DNA from 4 places in the Pantoea sp. CCBC3-3-1 genome. Region 2 is predicted to be linked to each of the others. Evidence: predicted binding sites of a transcription regulator. Region 2 holds the regulator's gene; each other region holds the start of a gene.

Region 1 (3,789 bases), 1.3 Mb from region 2:
GAGCGGCCTGCCACGATGGCGCAGCTTGCTGAGCCTGCGTCTGTTGTGGAGCCTGGCTGTGTTGCTGCCACTGGGGCTGCTCAACAGGCTTAACAGTTTCTTCCGCTACGGCAGATAAGGTAAACAGCGGCTCACTTGGGCCATCGTCGACCAGATCGTCCATTGGTGAAAAATCGAATGCGCCCGCAGTATCCAGTTTCAGCGCAGCATTATTTTCCGGCTCTGGCTGCCCGTAACGTTGATTCTGCTGTCCGGCAAACTGACGTGCAAGCTCAGCCTGATGCTGTGCTTCCTCTTCATCTTCCTCAGCGTAACTTTCACCGTAGCGCGTCTGTTGCTGAGCCATGAAAGCCTCGCGCAAATGCGCTTCCTCCTGTACCTGAGCATCCGTATTAGTTTCAACGGCGGCCTGCTGCTGGCGCAGTTCCTCTTCTTTAGCCTTCTCTTCGGCAATGCGCTGTGAAGGAAGTTTGATGCCATAAGAAGCGAGCTCACGGCGTGTAGGAAGCTTTACCGGATTAGGACGAGGTAACTCAGGCCCGATACCTTGCTTAACCTGCGGATTAGCCGCTTCACTGGTTGCGCTGAAGCCCGGCATAAAGGCGCCGGATGCCGCCGCCGCTTTCGCTGCTTCAGCCGTCATGCTGCCCGCCACAATATCTGCTGGCTGAGAAGATGCTGAGGAAGAGAAATCAAACGGTGAGCCTGACGCTTCACGCCAGTTGCCCATGCTCGGACCTTCATCTTCTGCAACCGGCACGGATGGCGCAGGCGTTTCCGCTGGCACTTCAAACCGGTAAAGCTCTGGCGGCACACTTGCCGTCGCGACCGGAGTCGTTGACGCAGGTTGTTGCGTCGCGACCTGCGTTGGGATCGAGGCAGAGACAGGTGGAGAGACAGCCTGAGACGCGGGCAGAGTAGGCGCTTCAGGTGCCAGAGGCCGAGCCGTGATAATGGCCGGGGCTTCCGAAGAACGCTGAGCAACAGCCGCAGCAACGGGTTTGCTCAGCAACGGATCGTGGTCATCCTCTTCATATTCTTCTTTATCATCATGAACTTTTTTCGGCGCTGATAACAAAATATCGTGCTCATCGTCATCATGTGCCTGAAGTTTTAATGATGAAGCCGCTTCGTCATGTTCTTGCTCCTCATCATCTTCATGCCACCGCTCGTCATGACGAGACCGGTTGCTGGCAAAGGTCAGAACGCCCATAACCGCAGCGCCGATCTTTTCAGCAATCGTCAACCATGACCAGCCGGTGTAAAGCGTCAGCCCAGCGGCCCAAACGCACAACAGCGTTAACGTCCCGCCTGCGCCATTGAACCAGGGAGCCATAGCATTACTCAGCAGGCTGCCGATGACGCCGCCAGAAGCGAAATACCAGATATCATCTGCATTCAGCGCGGCCAGGCCGCAGGAAGTCACCACTAATGCCAGCACGCCAATCAAACGCAACGCCACGGCAAAATAGTCGATGTAATCCTGAGAATGTCGCTGACGGAACGTGATCCAGCACAGCCCCAGAATAACGGGAGGGATGGCATAGGCCATGACGCCAAAAATGAAAAACAGCGTATCCGCAAGCCAGGCGCCAACGCCGCCGCCCAAATTATGGATAGGTTCATGCCAGGCGGTTTGCGACCAGCTGGGATCGGAAGGATTGAAGCTCAGCAATGCTACCATCAGGTAAACGGCGAAAAGAGCAACAATGATTAATAACGCTTCCAGCAGACGACGCCCACTGCTCAGCGGTTGTAACGAAACTTCTTTATCTTCTGTGTATTCCTGGCTCAAGAGTACTCTCCAGGTGCCTGTAAACTATGAAGGCAACAGCGCCGGGTATGCCCGACGCTGAACCTGTATGAATTCACAGGAGTGTACCGAAAACTACCAGGTTTTGCACCTGCCCTGTGTTACCGCGTTTTAATGACTAAGCGGTTACTTTGCTTCACTTCTTCCATGACCACGTAGGTCCGCGTATCGTTCACGCCAGGCAGGCGTAGCAGGGTTTCCCCCAACAATTTACGGTAGGCAGACATATCGGGTACGCGGGTTTTCAGCAGATAGTCAAAATCGCCTGAAACAAGATGACACTCTTGAGTTTCCTCAAGTTTTTGTACGGCGGCGTTAAATTGCTCAAACACGTCGGGTGCGCCACGATTCAGAGTAATCTCAACGAATACCAGTAGCGATGCATCCAGATAATGCGGGTTCAACTGGGCAGTATAGCCAAGAATAAACCCCTGCCTTTCAAGACGACGCACACGCTCAAGACACGGCGTAGGTGATAAGCCCACTCGTTTCGAAAGCTCGACGTTGGAGATGCGGCCATCCTTCTGCAACTCATTAAGGATATTACGATCGATCCTGTCGAGATCTTTTCCAGGTCGTTTTTTATTGTCTACCATTATTATTGTCTCTCTTAATGCCTTCCCTTTACCTGCCATACTCTGGACGTATTCACTGTACAGAGTTGTTCTAAGTGAAGTCTGGAGCCTGTTGCGAAATAAAACGCCCATCCGCCTGACGCATGCTGTCTGTCCACACCATGCGTCATGACCAATGACAGACTGAGTTTATTCGGCTGATGCGCCAAAACAGGGAAAACCTGCGTTTGCCAGCCTGAATCCTCTCCGCTTCCTACACTGTTTTCGCAAAAGCGCAGCCGATTGTCAAAGCAAAACAACTAAAATCAGTACAACATGCCAGATGTGTCGCTGCGTGACTGTTTTTTAATGGGTATTTTCGCTGGGCTGCACCATCATCTCGCGTTATATGCCCTGTTTTAGCGCAAATTTCCCCGTGATGGGTCAACGGTGAATTGGTTAAACCTTTTGCAATCATCGTTAACAAAATTGCAGAATGCTTTTTTTGCCGCAGTAAATTCCCTACAATCAAAACAAATGCCAGTCAATCAATGAGGGTCTCATGAGCGTGGCCAAACACAGTAAATTACTTATCCTGGGTTCCGGCCCAGCGGGCTACACGGCTGCCGTCTATGCGGCACGCGCTAACTTAAATCCGGTGCTGATTACCGGTTTGGAAAAAGGCGGTCAGTTGACCACCACGACCGAAGTTGAAAACTGGCCTGGCGATCCGCACGATTTGACCGGGCCGGCGTTGATGGAGCGCATGCAGGAGCATGCGGAAAAATTCAACACCGAGATTATCTTTGACCATATCCATAGCGTCGATTTACAAAATCGTCCGTTTCGCCTGACGGGTGATAGCGGTGAATATACCGCCGACGCGCTGATTATCGCAACCGGCGCTTCTGCGCGCTATCTTGGCCTGCCATCGGAAGACGCCTTTAAGGGCCGCGGCGTTTCCGCCTGTGCGACCTGTGATGGTTTCTTCTATCGCAATCAAAAAGTTGCGGTAATTGGCGGCGGCAACACCGCTGTGGAAGAAGCGCTTTATCTGGCGAATATTGCAGCTGAAGTGCACCTTATCCATCGCCGTGACAGCTTCCGTGCAGAAAAAATCCTTATTGACCGCCTGATGGAAAAAGTGCGCAACGGCAACATCGTTCTGCATACCAATCAGACGCTGGATGAAGTATTGGGTGACCAGATGGGCGTCAGCGCTTTGCGTTTGCGTTCAGCGCTGGATGATGCACAGACTGAAGAACTTAACGTTGCTGGCCTGTTTGTTGCTATCGGCCACAGCCCTAATACTGCGATTTTTAAAGATCAGCTGGAACTGGAAAATGGTTACATCAAGGTTCAGTCTGGTCTGCACGGCAACGCTACGCAAACCAGCATTCCAGGCGTGTTTGCCGCTGGCGA
Region 2 (3,789 bases):
CGGTCAGCTTGCCCCATTTTTCTTTCACTTTACCTTTTAACTGCTTCCAGTTACCGCCGGCTTCGTCTTTATTCATTTTTTGCTCCTTACCTTAGGTTTTAACAGTTTCTTGGCTTTCGTTTCAGCAAAACGGCTTGCAGCAACATAAAACGCTGCTTAAGTGCTTAACGTACAGATAATTGTAGTAGAAGATGGCGACTTTGCCTGGCTGAACGCTATTTTTAGGTTAAAAAATTTTGCAACAGCGGCGCAAAAAACAGAAAATATTTGGTATATCAGTGACTAGCGAAGCGGCAGGCAAGAAGTTACAAATTCTGACAGGGCGTAAACCAGCTGTTATGTCGCCAGTGGTAGCGCCAAATTGCCCATAAGGAAAGCCCGCGTAAAGTCAGAAAAACGGTGACGGCCAGCCATAAAGCATGATTGCCCAGCGAAGGCACCAATAACAGCGTGGCGCCATAACCCAATGCGGCTATCACCATGCCGTTGCGCATTTCACTGGCTCGCGTAGCGCCAATAAACATGCCATCCAGCAGATAGCACCATACGCCGCAGATCGGCAACAGAATTTGCCAGAACAGATAGCGATCGGCTTGCTGTTGCAGTTCAGGAAGTGAAGTAAGTAGCGCAACAATATGCGTACCTGCCAGCGCATAGATGACCGAAAACATCAGCGCGACCAGGCCAGCCTGACGACAGGCTGCCTGCCAGACGACCAGAAGCTTTTGAGCATCCCGTGCGCCCCAGGCTTCGCCAGAGCAAGCTTCAACCGCATAGGCAAAACCATCGAGCGCATAGGCAGTAAAGGTCAGAAACATCAGTAAAACAGCGTTAACGGCTACTGTATCGCTACCCAGCCTCGCGCCAAAGAAGGTCAGCGAGACAAAGCAGAGTTGCAGGAGCAATGAGCGCAGCATAATGTCACGATTAAGCCGCAGCAAACGACCAACATTGCCTCGCCAGGCCTTTTTCAGCAGGGGAAAAGAGACGCCGCGCATTTTCAGAACGTGCCATACCATGACCAGCCCGACCATCAACGTGACGTATTCGGCAATCGCGGTTGCGGCTGCTGCGCCCTCAACGCCCCACTTCAATCCGATGACAAACCACAGGTCGAGCAGAACATTCACCAGGTTACCCACCACCAGCAGAACAACAGGCGCACGCGCATACTGAACGCCTAACAGCCAGCCGAGCAGCACAAGGTTAGCCAGCATTGCCGGCGCGCTCAGCCAGCGAATATGCATGAACAGTGCCGCCTGATGCAAAACGTCACTGTTCCCGCCAACCAGCGACAGAGCAAGATGAGTAAGGGGAGTTTTAAAGAGGATAAAAGCCAGCCCGGCAAACAGCGCGATCAGCAAAGGCTGCATCAGCGCCCGAGCTAATGCGGGTTTGTCATTAGCGCCAAATGCCTGAGCGGTCAGACCGGTGGTGCTCATCCGTAAAAACAGCAGCAGCATAAACAGAAAGCTGGTGGTCGTTGTTCCTACTGCGACGCCGCCCAGGTAAACGGGACTGTCCAGATGGCCAATAACGGCAGTATCAACCAGGCCCAGCAGCGGCACGGTAATATTGGAAAGGATCATCGGCAGCGCCAGCCGCCAGAGGTGTTTGTCTGAGGAGGTTATTAATCGCATCATCATCCACTGCGCGACAGGATTACATTAGCGGTCCACAGCCGAACGGGACATTACGGCCAGAGGAGACGCGCCGCGGGAGCAACGGCGCGTACAAAACAGGGAAGCTTAAAGCCAGTTGCCGTTGCGGATAACGCCGACGGCCAGCCCTTCAATTGAGAAAGTCTGCTGACGCAGATCGACAACAATTGGCTGAAATTCACTGTTTTCAGGCAGCAGTTGAACAATATTACCCTGCTTTTTCAGCCGCTTGACGGTGACTTCATCGTCAATGCGCGCAACCACGACCTGACCATTACGCACGTCCTGCGTTTTATGCACGGCCAGTAAATCACCATCCATAATACCAATATCTTTCATCGACATGCCGCTAACGCGCAGCAGGAAATCAGCGCCAGGCTTAAACAAATCGGGATCGACCTGATAATGCCCTTCAATATGTTGTTCAGCCAGCAGCGGTTCGCCCGCCGCAACGCGTCCAACCAGCGGCAAACCGCCTTCTTCTTCCATCATCAGGCGGATACCGCGTGATGCGCCAGAAACAATTTCGATGACGCCTTTACGCGCCAGCGCTTTCAGATGTTCTTCAGCCGCATTCGGGGAACGGAAACCGAGCTGCGTGGCGATCTCTGCCCGTGTCGGTGGCATACCGGTCTGGTTAATATGGTCGCGAATCAGGTCGTAAACCTGCTGCTGCCTTGCCGTTAGTGCTTTCATCCCGCCCCCTGGTTGTTTATACAGTCGACTGTGAGTATATACAGGTATTTGCCGGTTGAAAACTATAAAGTTGAGTAAAAAACGACTGTTACGTTAATTTTGGAAAACATGCCGCAAATGAGGAATCAACAGCATTACCCAAACAAAAAGAGCCAGTAGAGTAGCCAGTAACACCGCAGCGGAGCCCATGTCTTTTGCGCGGCCGGCAAGCGGATGAATATCGCTGCTGATGCGGTCGACTACTGCTTCAATGGCGCTGTTAAGAAGTTCGACGATGATGACCATAATGACGGACCCCACCAGCAGTACACGGGTTATCGCGTCTACGTCCAGCCAGCAGGCAATCAGAATGGCGGCAAGCGCCGCTAACGATTCCTGCCTGAAAGCGGCTTCGTGCTGCCAGGCCGCGCGCAGACCTTTCCATGAGTAGCCCGCAGCTTTAATGATGCGAGTCAAACCAGTGACGTTATTTGCCATAATCAGGGAACCCTTTGTAAAGTTTAGCGTCAATGTGTGGGTGCAGCACATTTTGCAACACCACAGATCTCACTGGCGCTTTCTGGTATGCTTGCGGCGCTTTGCTAACAAGAGGCTTCATGTTGTCTATGTCAGGTTGGCGTAACTTATATTATAACTTATTGAATTTACCCGTTAAATTTCTGGTAAAGAGTAAGGCGATCCCCGCCGAGCCGGTCGCTGAACTGGGACTCGATACGTCGCGTCCTATTATGTACGTGCTGCCGTACGATTCAAAGGCCGATCTGCTGGCGCTGCGTGAGCAATGCCGCAAAGAGGATCTGCCCGATCCGCTGGATCCGTTAGAAATCGACGGTACGGTGTTGCCACGTCATGTGTTTATCCATGATGGCCCACGCGTGTTCCCTTACTTTGTGCCAAATCTGGAATCGGTCAAGCTGTTCCATGAGTACCTGGATCTGCACCGCAGCAACCCGCTGCTCGATGTGCAGATGGTGCCCGTTTCCGTCATGTTTGGCCGTGCGCCAGGCCGCGAAGTACAAGGGGATGAGCAACCGCATCTGCGCGTGTTGAACGGCATCCAAAAGTTCTTTGCCGTCCTGTGGCTGGGACGCGACAGCTTTGTGCGTTTCTCACCCATGGTCTCTCTACGCCGTATGGCGACGGAACATGGCACTGACAAATCTATCGCGCAGAAGCTGGCTCGCGTAGCCCGTATGCACTTCGCTCGTCAGCGACTGGCTGCGGTTGGCCCGCGCCTGCCGGTACGTCAGGATCTGTTCAGCAAGCTGCTCCAGTCCAAAGCCATTGCCAAAGCGGTGGAAGATGAAGCGCGCAGCAAGAAAATTTCCCACGAAAAAGCCCAGCAGAATGCCGTTGAGCTGATGGAAGAGATCGCCGCCGACTTCTCTTATGAGGCGATCCGTCTTACGGACCGCATCATGGGCTGGACGTG
Region 3 (3,789 bases), 1.7 Mb from region 2:
GTCCGCGGGTGCCAGAGAATCCATGCCTGGCTTTGCCGAGTCGGGACCGGTTAGCGGGGCGTTATGGGTTATTTCCTTGTTATCGGTTTCTTTTGACATGCTCACTTGCTCCTGTTGTTGTCTTTTGGACTTCAGTAACTATAGAACAGTCAGGCGGATACGCATGAAAAGTACAGGGTTAAACATCTGAAACGCTGAAGGGAGAGCAGGGGCGCAATAAAAATGCCCCGCAAGCAGCAAACTTACGGGGCAGTAGCTCAGTAACGGCAGCGGGCCGTGACGGCATTTGTGGGTAGGGCGTTACCGGTGTGCCAGTTCGGCATCTTCCCTGGCGTCGGCATTTAGCAATGCGCGATCGGTTTGCTTCAGCCACTGGCTGGTCAGCGTACCGGCCGTCATTGAGCCATTCACGTTGAGCGCCGTACGTCCCATATCGATTAATGGCTCAATGGAGATCAGCAGCGCTACCAGCGTAACCGGCAGGCCAAGCGTAGGCAGGACGATCAGAGCAGCGAAAGTCGCACCGCCGCCAACGCCTGCCACGCCCGCAGAACTGAGCGTCACGATGCCAACCAGCGTTGCAATCCACATCGGTTCGAACGGATTAATGCCAACGGTAGGCGCGACCATCACCGCAAGCATCGTGGGGTACAAACCCGCACAGCCATTCTGACCGATAGTTGCGCCGAAAGAGGCCGCAAAGCTGGCAATCGATTCAGGGATCCCCAGGCGGCGAGTTTGCGCCTCAATGCTCAGCGGGATACTTGCCGCACTGGAGCGGCTGGTAAAAGCAAAGGTAATAACTGGCCACACTTTGCGGAAGAACACTTTCGGGTTAACGCCGTTGACGGCCAGCAGCAGCGCATGGACCGCAAACATGATTGCCAGGCCCAGGTAGGACGCCACCACGAAGCCACCGAGTTTAATGATGTCGTTGAGATTTGAACTGGCAACAACCTTCGTCATTAACGCCAGCACGCCGTATGGCGTCAGCTTCATAATCAGACGAACCAGTTTCATTACCCACGCCTGGAGCACATCAATCGCGGCCAGCACGCGTTCGCCCTTAGGTTTATCATCACGTAATAAATGAAGCGCAGCGACACCGAGGAAGGCAGCGAAAATCACTACGCTGATAATCGACGTAGGATTAGCACCGGTTAAATCGGCAAACGGATTTTTCGGTACAAAGGAGAGCAGCAGCTGTGGCGGCGAAAGATCGGCCACTTTTCCAACATAATTTGATTGCAGCGCGGCGAGACGAGCCGTTTCCTGTGCGCCCTGAACCAGCCCGTTAGCGTTCAGGCCAAACAGCCAGGTGACAAAGACGCCGACCAGCGCAGAAATAGCCGTGGTAAACAGCAGCACGCCAATAGTCAGAAAACTGATTTTACCTAATGAGGAGGCGTTATGCAGCCTGGCAACGGCGCTCAGTATGGACGCAAACACCAGCGGCATAACAATCATCTGTAAAAGCTGAACGTAGCCGTTACCGACTAAATTAAACCAGCTAATCGACTCTTTCAGGACAGCACTGTCGGGCCCATAAATAGTGTGCAAAGCCAGTCCGAACAGCACACCCATTACCAGCCCGACGAGCACTTTTTTTGCCAGGCTCCACTGGGTTTTACCGCTTCTGGCCAGCAGCGCCAGGAGAGCAATAAATGCTACCAGGTTAAGTATCAAAGGAAGGTTCATCCCCAAATCTCCATTTATAGCGAGGGTTATACTGCCCTCTGGATATAATTCGTATCGCGTATTAAGTCCGCGGATCTGCAAATGGTAACAGTTCCGCGGATACGCACTATATATCCAAAATCAATAGCTTATAACTAAATGGAATTTAGGATGGCGTTATTGCGCCAGCGAGTGGTTAAGGAAGCGGCTGATGCTGCTTTGCACCGCATTTATTGCCTGGGGAGGCCAGTCGGTCTTGCCAAATCCAGGCGAACCTTGCGGGAAAATAATGGCGTAACCCACCAGCGCCAGGCAAAGCATTCTTTCCATCTGGTTGCCATTCTGGCTTCTGAGCAGCGGCAGGCGAAAACGCCAGCGGCATGGCCAGAGCAGCGGTACGCCTGCGGGGGTTAACATATCCGCAACGATATGACTCAGATAACCCAGCACCAGTCCCTGAAATACATCGGCAGGCACTACCCATTCGGCCGGGACCTGTAAATTAAACAGCGCTACGCCGCCCGCTACCGCCAGTAGACTGTGGGTGAAGCCCCGATGGCCGAACGCCCGTGCTATGGGATGCGACAGCCAGCGGAATCGCTGCCCCAGAAACGAGCGCGGATGATCGATATCCGGCAGCAGGCAGGTCAGCAGCGTGGCGGGAACAATATGCCACCAGTCAGCGCTGGCCAGCACCGGGGTTAACTCGGCTCGCTTGGCAAAAATGGCGCTGGCAATGGCGAAAATGAGATGGCCTTCGGCCGTCATGGGATTACCTGGTAGTCGAACTGTCAATTCATCCAGTATAGGGGATATATACAGTAGAAGAAATATGTGACGCTGTAACGAAAGATAAATATTTCTGCCATAAGGTTAACATTCCGGCTCGTTTCGTGATCGATTATCCAGTTATTAGCTTTGATGCTGGTCTCTGCTGAACGTATTACGCTAAATGTTGACGTATTCACCATCACCAGCCTTATGTTGAAGGAGATCCTGCCTTATGAGCACCAGCGCTAATTCTCAGGCCGTAACCTATGCCCAGGCAACCGGTACAGCCACTGCGGCCGACACTGGGGACCGAATCACCTGGGTAAAACTTTCTCTGGCTTTCCTTCCTTTAGCCACACCGGTTAGTGATGCTAAGGTCCTGACCGGTCGGCAAAAGCCCCTCACCGAAGTGGCCATTATTTTTGCTGAAATCCGCACCCGGGAAGGTTTTGAAGGCGTGGGATTCAGCTATTCAAAGCGAGCGGGTGGACAGGGCATTTATGCTCATGCAAAAGAGATAGCCGATAATCTGCTCAACGAAGATCCTAACGACATTGATAAAATCTACAGCAAGCTGTTATGGGCCGGCGCTTCGGTTGGGCGAAGCGGCATGGCCGTGCAGGCGATTTCGCCGCTGGATATCGCCTTATGGGATCTCAAAGCGAAGCGTGCAGGATTACCGCTGGCCAAACTTTTAGGGGCGCATCGTGATTCTGTACAGTGTTACAACACCTCCGGTGGCTTCCTGCATACGCCGCTGGAGCAGGTGCTTAAAAACGTGGCGATTTCTCGTGAAAGCGGTATTGGCGGCATTAAGATTAAGGTCGGTCAGCCGGATACGGCAGAAGATATTCGACGACTCAGCGCCGTGCGTCATGCGCTTGGCGACGATTTTCCATTAATGGTGGATGCCAATCAGCAGTGGGACAGAGACACGGCTATCCGCATGGGACGCAAAATGGAGGATTTTAATCTGGTCTGGATTGAAGAGCCGCTGGACGCGTGGGATTTTGAAGGACATGCGCAGCTTGCCGCCGCGCTCGATACGCCTGTCGCCACAGGAGAGATGCTTACCAGCTTTCGCGAGCATGAGCAGTTGATTCTGAACAACGCCTGCGATTTTGTGCAGCCTGATGCGCCAAGAGTGGGTGGCATTACGCCATTTCTGCAAATTATGGATTTAGCGGCAAGGCACCATAAAAAACTGGCACCGCATTTTGCGATGGAAGTGCATCTGCACCTGTCTGCTGCCTATCCACTGGAGCCGTGGCTGGAGCATTTTGAATGGCTGAATCCGCTGTTTAATGAACAGCTGGAGCTGCGCGACGGAAGGATGTGGAT
Region 4 (3,789 bases), 1.6 Mb from region 2:
CGTGCAGCGCCTGCGCGATCAGGGTCATAAAATCAACAACGTGCAGGTCATTTCTCGTCGCGATAGCCGTTTCGCCGGAAGTGACAGTGCGCGTCTGCAAGATTTACAGGATCTGGCACAAGAGGATTTACAGGCAGATATTGTGATGCCGGTGCGTGGTGGCTACGGCGCGACCCGCTTGCTTCCCCACTTCGACAGCGCCCGGCTGGCCGCCCGCCTGCGTGAGCAGCCGATGGCAATTTGTGGCCACAGTGACTTTACGGTTATTCAGATGGCGCTGTTGCAACAGGGCGCGTTCACTTTTAGCGGCCCGATGCTTGCCGGTAATTTTGGCGCTGAGACATTGTCTGAATTCACCATTGAGCACTTTTGGCGCGCCCTGACTTCGCCTAAATTAACGCTGGAGTGGCAAACGGAGCCGCAACAAGTTTCCGTCAGCGGAACGGTATGGGGCGGCAATCTGGCCATGCTCGCTTCACTGGCAGGAACCCCCTGGATGCCGCAGATTCAGGATGGCATCCTGGTAATAGAAGATATTAATGAACATCCGTTCCGGGTTGAGCGAATGTTGTTACAGCTGGCTCAACAGGGCGTTTTGGCGCGGCAGAAAGCCATTGTCACCGGCAGCTTCACCGGTGTAAAACTCACCGAATACGATAACGGCTACGATTTTGACAGCGTGTGGACACTGATACGGCAGATAACCGGCCTGCCGATTGTTACCGGGCTGGAATTTGGTCATCACTGGAATACCGTGACGCTGCCGCTGGGTGCGCAAGGGCATTTACAGGTGAATGGAACAGCCGGTTCGCTGACGTTATCAGGTCATCCTACGCTGCGTTAATTTTCAGGGAGCACGCATGAAGCAGTTGTATGAGGATCTCTGGGTCTCTACGCCGGAGTTTCCACCTGATGAACAGGATCCAGAACGGATGATGCATGGTTTTTTGCTCGCGCATCTCCGGGGTAACTTACTGATTTCAAGAGTTGAAAATCCAGATGATCACCAGGCGATTGATGACCTTGGCGGCATCATTCGTCACTATCTTACCCACTGGCATGAAGCCGGCCCGGGAACACGTATTTTACAGCAGCGTTTTAACTCAGCGCTTTATTGCCACAATCGTGCGCTGGGACCGATCAGCCCCTTCGCCGAAGCAGACGATACGTTTAACCAGGCGGAAGTTCACTGTGGCAGCTTCCACGTCGTCCCGACGCCGGGCCATACGCCGGGTAGCACCACCTATTTGTATGCTTCTCCCTTTGGCAAAACTTACCTGTTCGTTGGCGATACCATCAGCCTTTATCACGATCGTTGGGTCACGGTGCGGGTGCCGGAAAGTAACGAAGCTGATTTAAAAAAGACGCTGGAGTTTTACCGGGCGCTGCGACCGGATGTGGTGTTGATGGGCACGACGACCGGGCATCTCTCCTGGCAGGAAGTGACCATGCGGGAATGGCTGGCGTTACTGGATGAAGCGGAAAACACCCCGCTGGATTTACGCCAGCGGCCAGGAGAGTAACCTTTGGACGGGGCAGCCCAACGAAAATGCGATTATTGCGCATGACCGCTACCGCATTAAGAACGAGTAAGTATAAGAGGCATAAGATCTTTATAATGGCTTATTAAGCCATCAGGATTCGACGTTGCCGCTGGCATCGGTACGCTGCAAGGTGACAGTGCTGTTTTCCCGCTCGCCTGTCCGGTTACACGACACCAGATTTTTTTCACCGCTGTAGGAGAAAAAAGTTTCACTGTCCGTTTTATTGACGATCATTTGATCGCCATTGCGAAACAGCACAATAGACACTTTGTCGCCGTTGTCGGTTTTTGACTGCTGCGTGCCGGAAGCAATCTGGAAGTGATCGCCTGCCCACATCACCGTCGTTAGCCCATACTGAGCGTTACTGACGGTCATGGTTGGGCGGCCAGGGCAGGTAATTTGGAACTTGCTGTTCAGTAAAGGCAGCGAGGCGTCGGATCCCCAGGCAGCGAAAGTGGTGCAGACAAGCAGGCTTCCAGCAGCGATCAGGCGATACATGAGCAGGTTACTCCCGTTATTTTCTTATAAATTGGCTTATGGCAGACGAAATGCCTGGCGCAACATCCTGCCCCTCTCGCCGCCGCCTGACAATCGGAACATCCCTGGACTGCCGCAGGATAAATGGCGCAACGCCGTGAGGCCTTGCCAGATAAGCCATTTTGCTGCCCCCTGAACAGAATTTTCATTGAACACGCGGCGAGAATACTGTATTTTTATCCAGCATCTTTAACCAGGATCCCCTCATGTTTGTTGAACTGATTTATGATAAGCGTAACGTTGCTGGCTTACCCAATGCGCAGCAGCTGATTTTAAGCGAGCTGGAAAAGCGTATTCAGCGCGTTTTTCCTGATGCAGAAGTGAAAGTGAAGCCAATGCAGGCGAATGGCGTAAAAACCGATGCCAGCAAAAGCGACAAATCAGTAATGTTGAGAATTATTGAAGAAATGTTCGATGAAGCCGACCAGTGGTTGATCTCTGAAGAATTTTGAATCAGATCGCATTCCTTCAGCAAATTAACTGAATAAACGCGGTTTTTTTGTCTTTTTTTCTTTGCATTTTGCGGCCAGCATGCCAGAATTTAATCATTAAGTTTCCCTGGTGTTGGCCCGTAATGTTCCTTTTGCGGGCATTTTTTTACCTGAAACTCAATCTTTCCTGATATCTTTCACCGGCTTCTGACGCTTTCCTGACGATTTTCTGACAATACACTGCACCAGTGAGTCCGGTCCTCTCCCCTTTCCTGCCGCAAGCGTTGCTTTGCCTAAAGTTTTTTACCGCAAGGCCGAAGATCTTTGAAAGCGGAAGAGGCAGAGGAAGTGAGCATGACGATTGTTTTTATCCCGTCGCTGGCAGCATTGCTGATACGAGCGGAACGGCAGAAGGGAAGCTTGTTAACACAGCAGGAAGTGGAAGAGGTACGTGATAATGCGACCTGTGTTTTTGTACCGGATGATATTGCGCGGCATTTAGAACCCTCACGCGGATACAGTGATATCGATCCGCTGAACTGCTGGGAGCAGTGGGCTTCTTATCGGGCCGTTAATCTGACATAAACGGCCCGATCTCAGGCGTTATTACGCTTTGGAGCGCTCGCTGATTTCGGTGTAAAGCAGCTCATAAACCTGTGCCGCATAGGCTGAACCGTCCCGCAACATCTGGATGGCATCCTCCAGCGACTCAGGCTCCATTTGACCCACAATTCGCCAGCCTAAAGCGATATTTTTCGCTTCTTCCAGTCGTTCCAGACTTTGTGCAATGGACGCAGCTTCAGACACAGAATTCTCCCGATTTGAATTTTGGCCCTATTTTACGGATGAAAGCGCTGCCAGCTCAACCCTTGATTTCACCGTGCGCGCTTTTTTTACGCATTTTAGCTGTAAAACACGGCTAACTCGGTTGAATAAGGCTTACAAAGAGAAAAAAGCAGAATATTCCTGGCATAAATAGTCGGTTAAATCCCAAAGGATAGGCTACTTGCCACCGGGAAACGATCAAAAAGCCATATATTTCATAATGCTCCGATAACCACCAATAACATTTAACTTAATTTAAATTAACAAAAACACAACCTTTAGCGGGGCGCGCCCGTGAAAAATCAGCAGAAAATGTTGTTAAAATTTTGAGTACCACTCTTCCGCAAGGTCTGTATGGTCATTGCCGCGCTTTAAATCCGTGGAAAGAAACCAGCAGACGTTCACCCCGGGAGGAGCCAGATTCAAGACCTGGACAAAGGTTGACAGATCCA

The links. The regulator LexA, encoded in region 2, represses DNA repair genes until DNA is damaged. The targets are predictions, from matches to a motif close to TNCTGTATGTACATACAGNA.
Region 1: a site for LexA is predicted at 1,857-1,876, ahead of EHV07_RS07620 (DNA translocase FtsK 4TM domain-containing protein). Genes of this name have one in related genera too.
Region 3: a site for LexA is predicted at 2,464-2,483, ahead of EHV07_RS09340 (metal-dependent hydrolase). Genes of this name have one in related genera too.
Region 4: a site for LexA is predicted at 2,248-2,267, ahead of EHV07_RS08845 (DinI-like family protein). Genes of this name have one in related genera too.

What each region holds. Positions count from the first base shown of each region.
Region 1 is NZ_CP034363.1:1,591,701-1,595,489, reverse strand. Features, by position in the region: gene EHV07_RS07620 (DNA translocase FtsK 4TM domain-containing protein) at 1-1,795, opposite strand, end outside; gene lrp (leucine-responsive transcriptional regulator Lrp) at 1,915-2,409, opposite strand; gene trxB (thioredoxin-disulfide reductase) at 2,930-3,789, shown strand, end outside.
Region 2 is NZ_CP034363.1:282,079-285,867, reverse strand. Features, by position in the region: gene EHV07_RS01120 (CsbD family protein) at 1-76, opposite strand, end outside; gene dinF (MATE family efflux transporter DinF) at 306-1,640, opposite strand; gene lexA (transcriptional repressor LexA) at 1,749-2,357, opposite strand; gene EHV07_RS01105 (diacylglycerol kinase) at 2,451-2,834, opposite strand; gene plsB (glycerol-3-phosphate 1-O-acyltransferase PlsB) at 2,963-3,789, shown strand, end outside.
Region 3 is NZ_CP034363.1:1,956,345-1,960,133, forward strand. Features, by position in the region: gene katE (catalase HPII) at 1-99, opposite strand, end outside; gene EHV07_RS09335 (L-cystine transporter) at 301-1,698, opposite strand; gene EHV07_RS09340 (metal-dependent hydrolase) at 1,855-2,445, opposite strand; gene EHV07_RS09345 (L-talarate/galactarate dehydratase) at 2,681-3,789, shown strand, end outside.
Region 4 is NZ_CP034363.1:1,848,531-1,852,319, reverse strand. Features, by position in the region: gene ldcA (muramoyltetrapeptide carboxypeptidase) at 1-844, shown strand, start outside; gene EHV07_RS08855 (MBL fold metallo-hydrolase) at 861-1,523, shown strand; gene EHV07_RS08850 (hypothetical protein) at 1,635-2,042, opposite strand; gene EHV07_RS08845 (DinI-like family protein) at 2,288-2,533, shown strand; gene EHV07_RS08840 (hypothetical protein) at 2,867-3,097, shown strand; gene EHV07_RS08835 (hypothetical protein) at 3,119-3,319, opposite strand.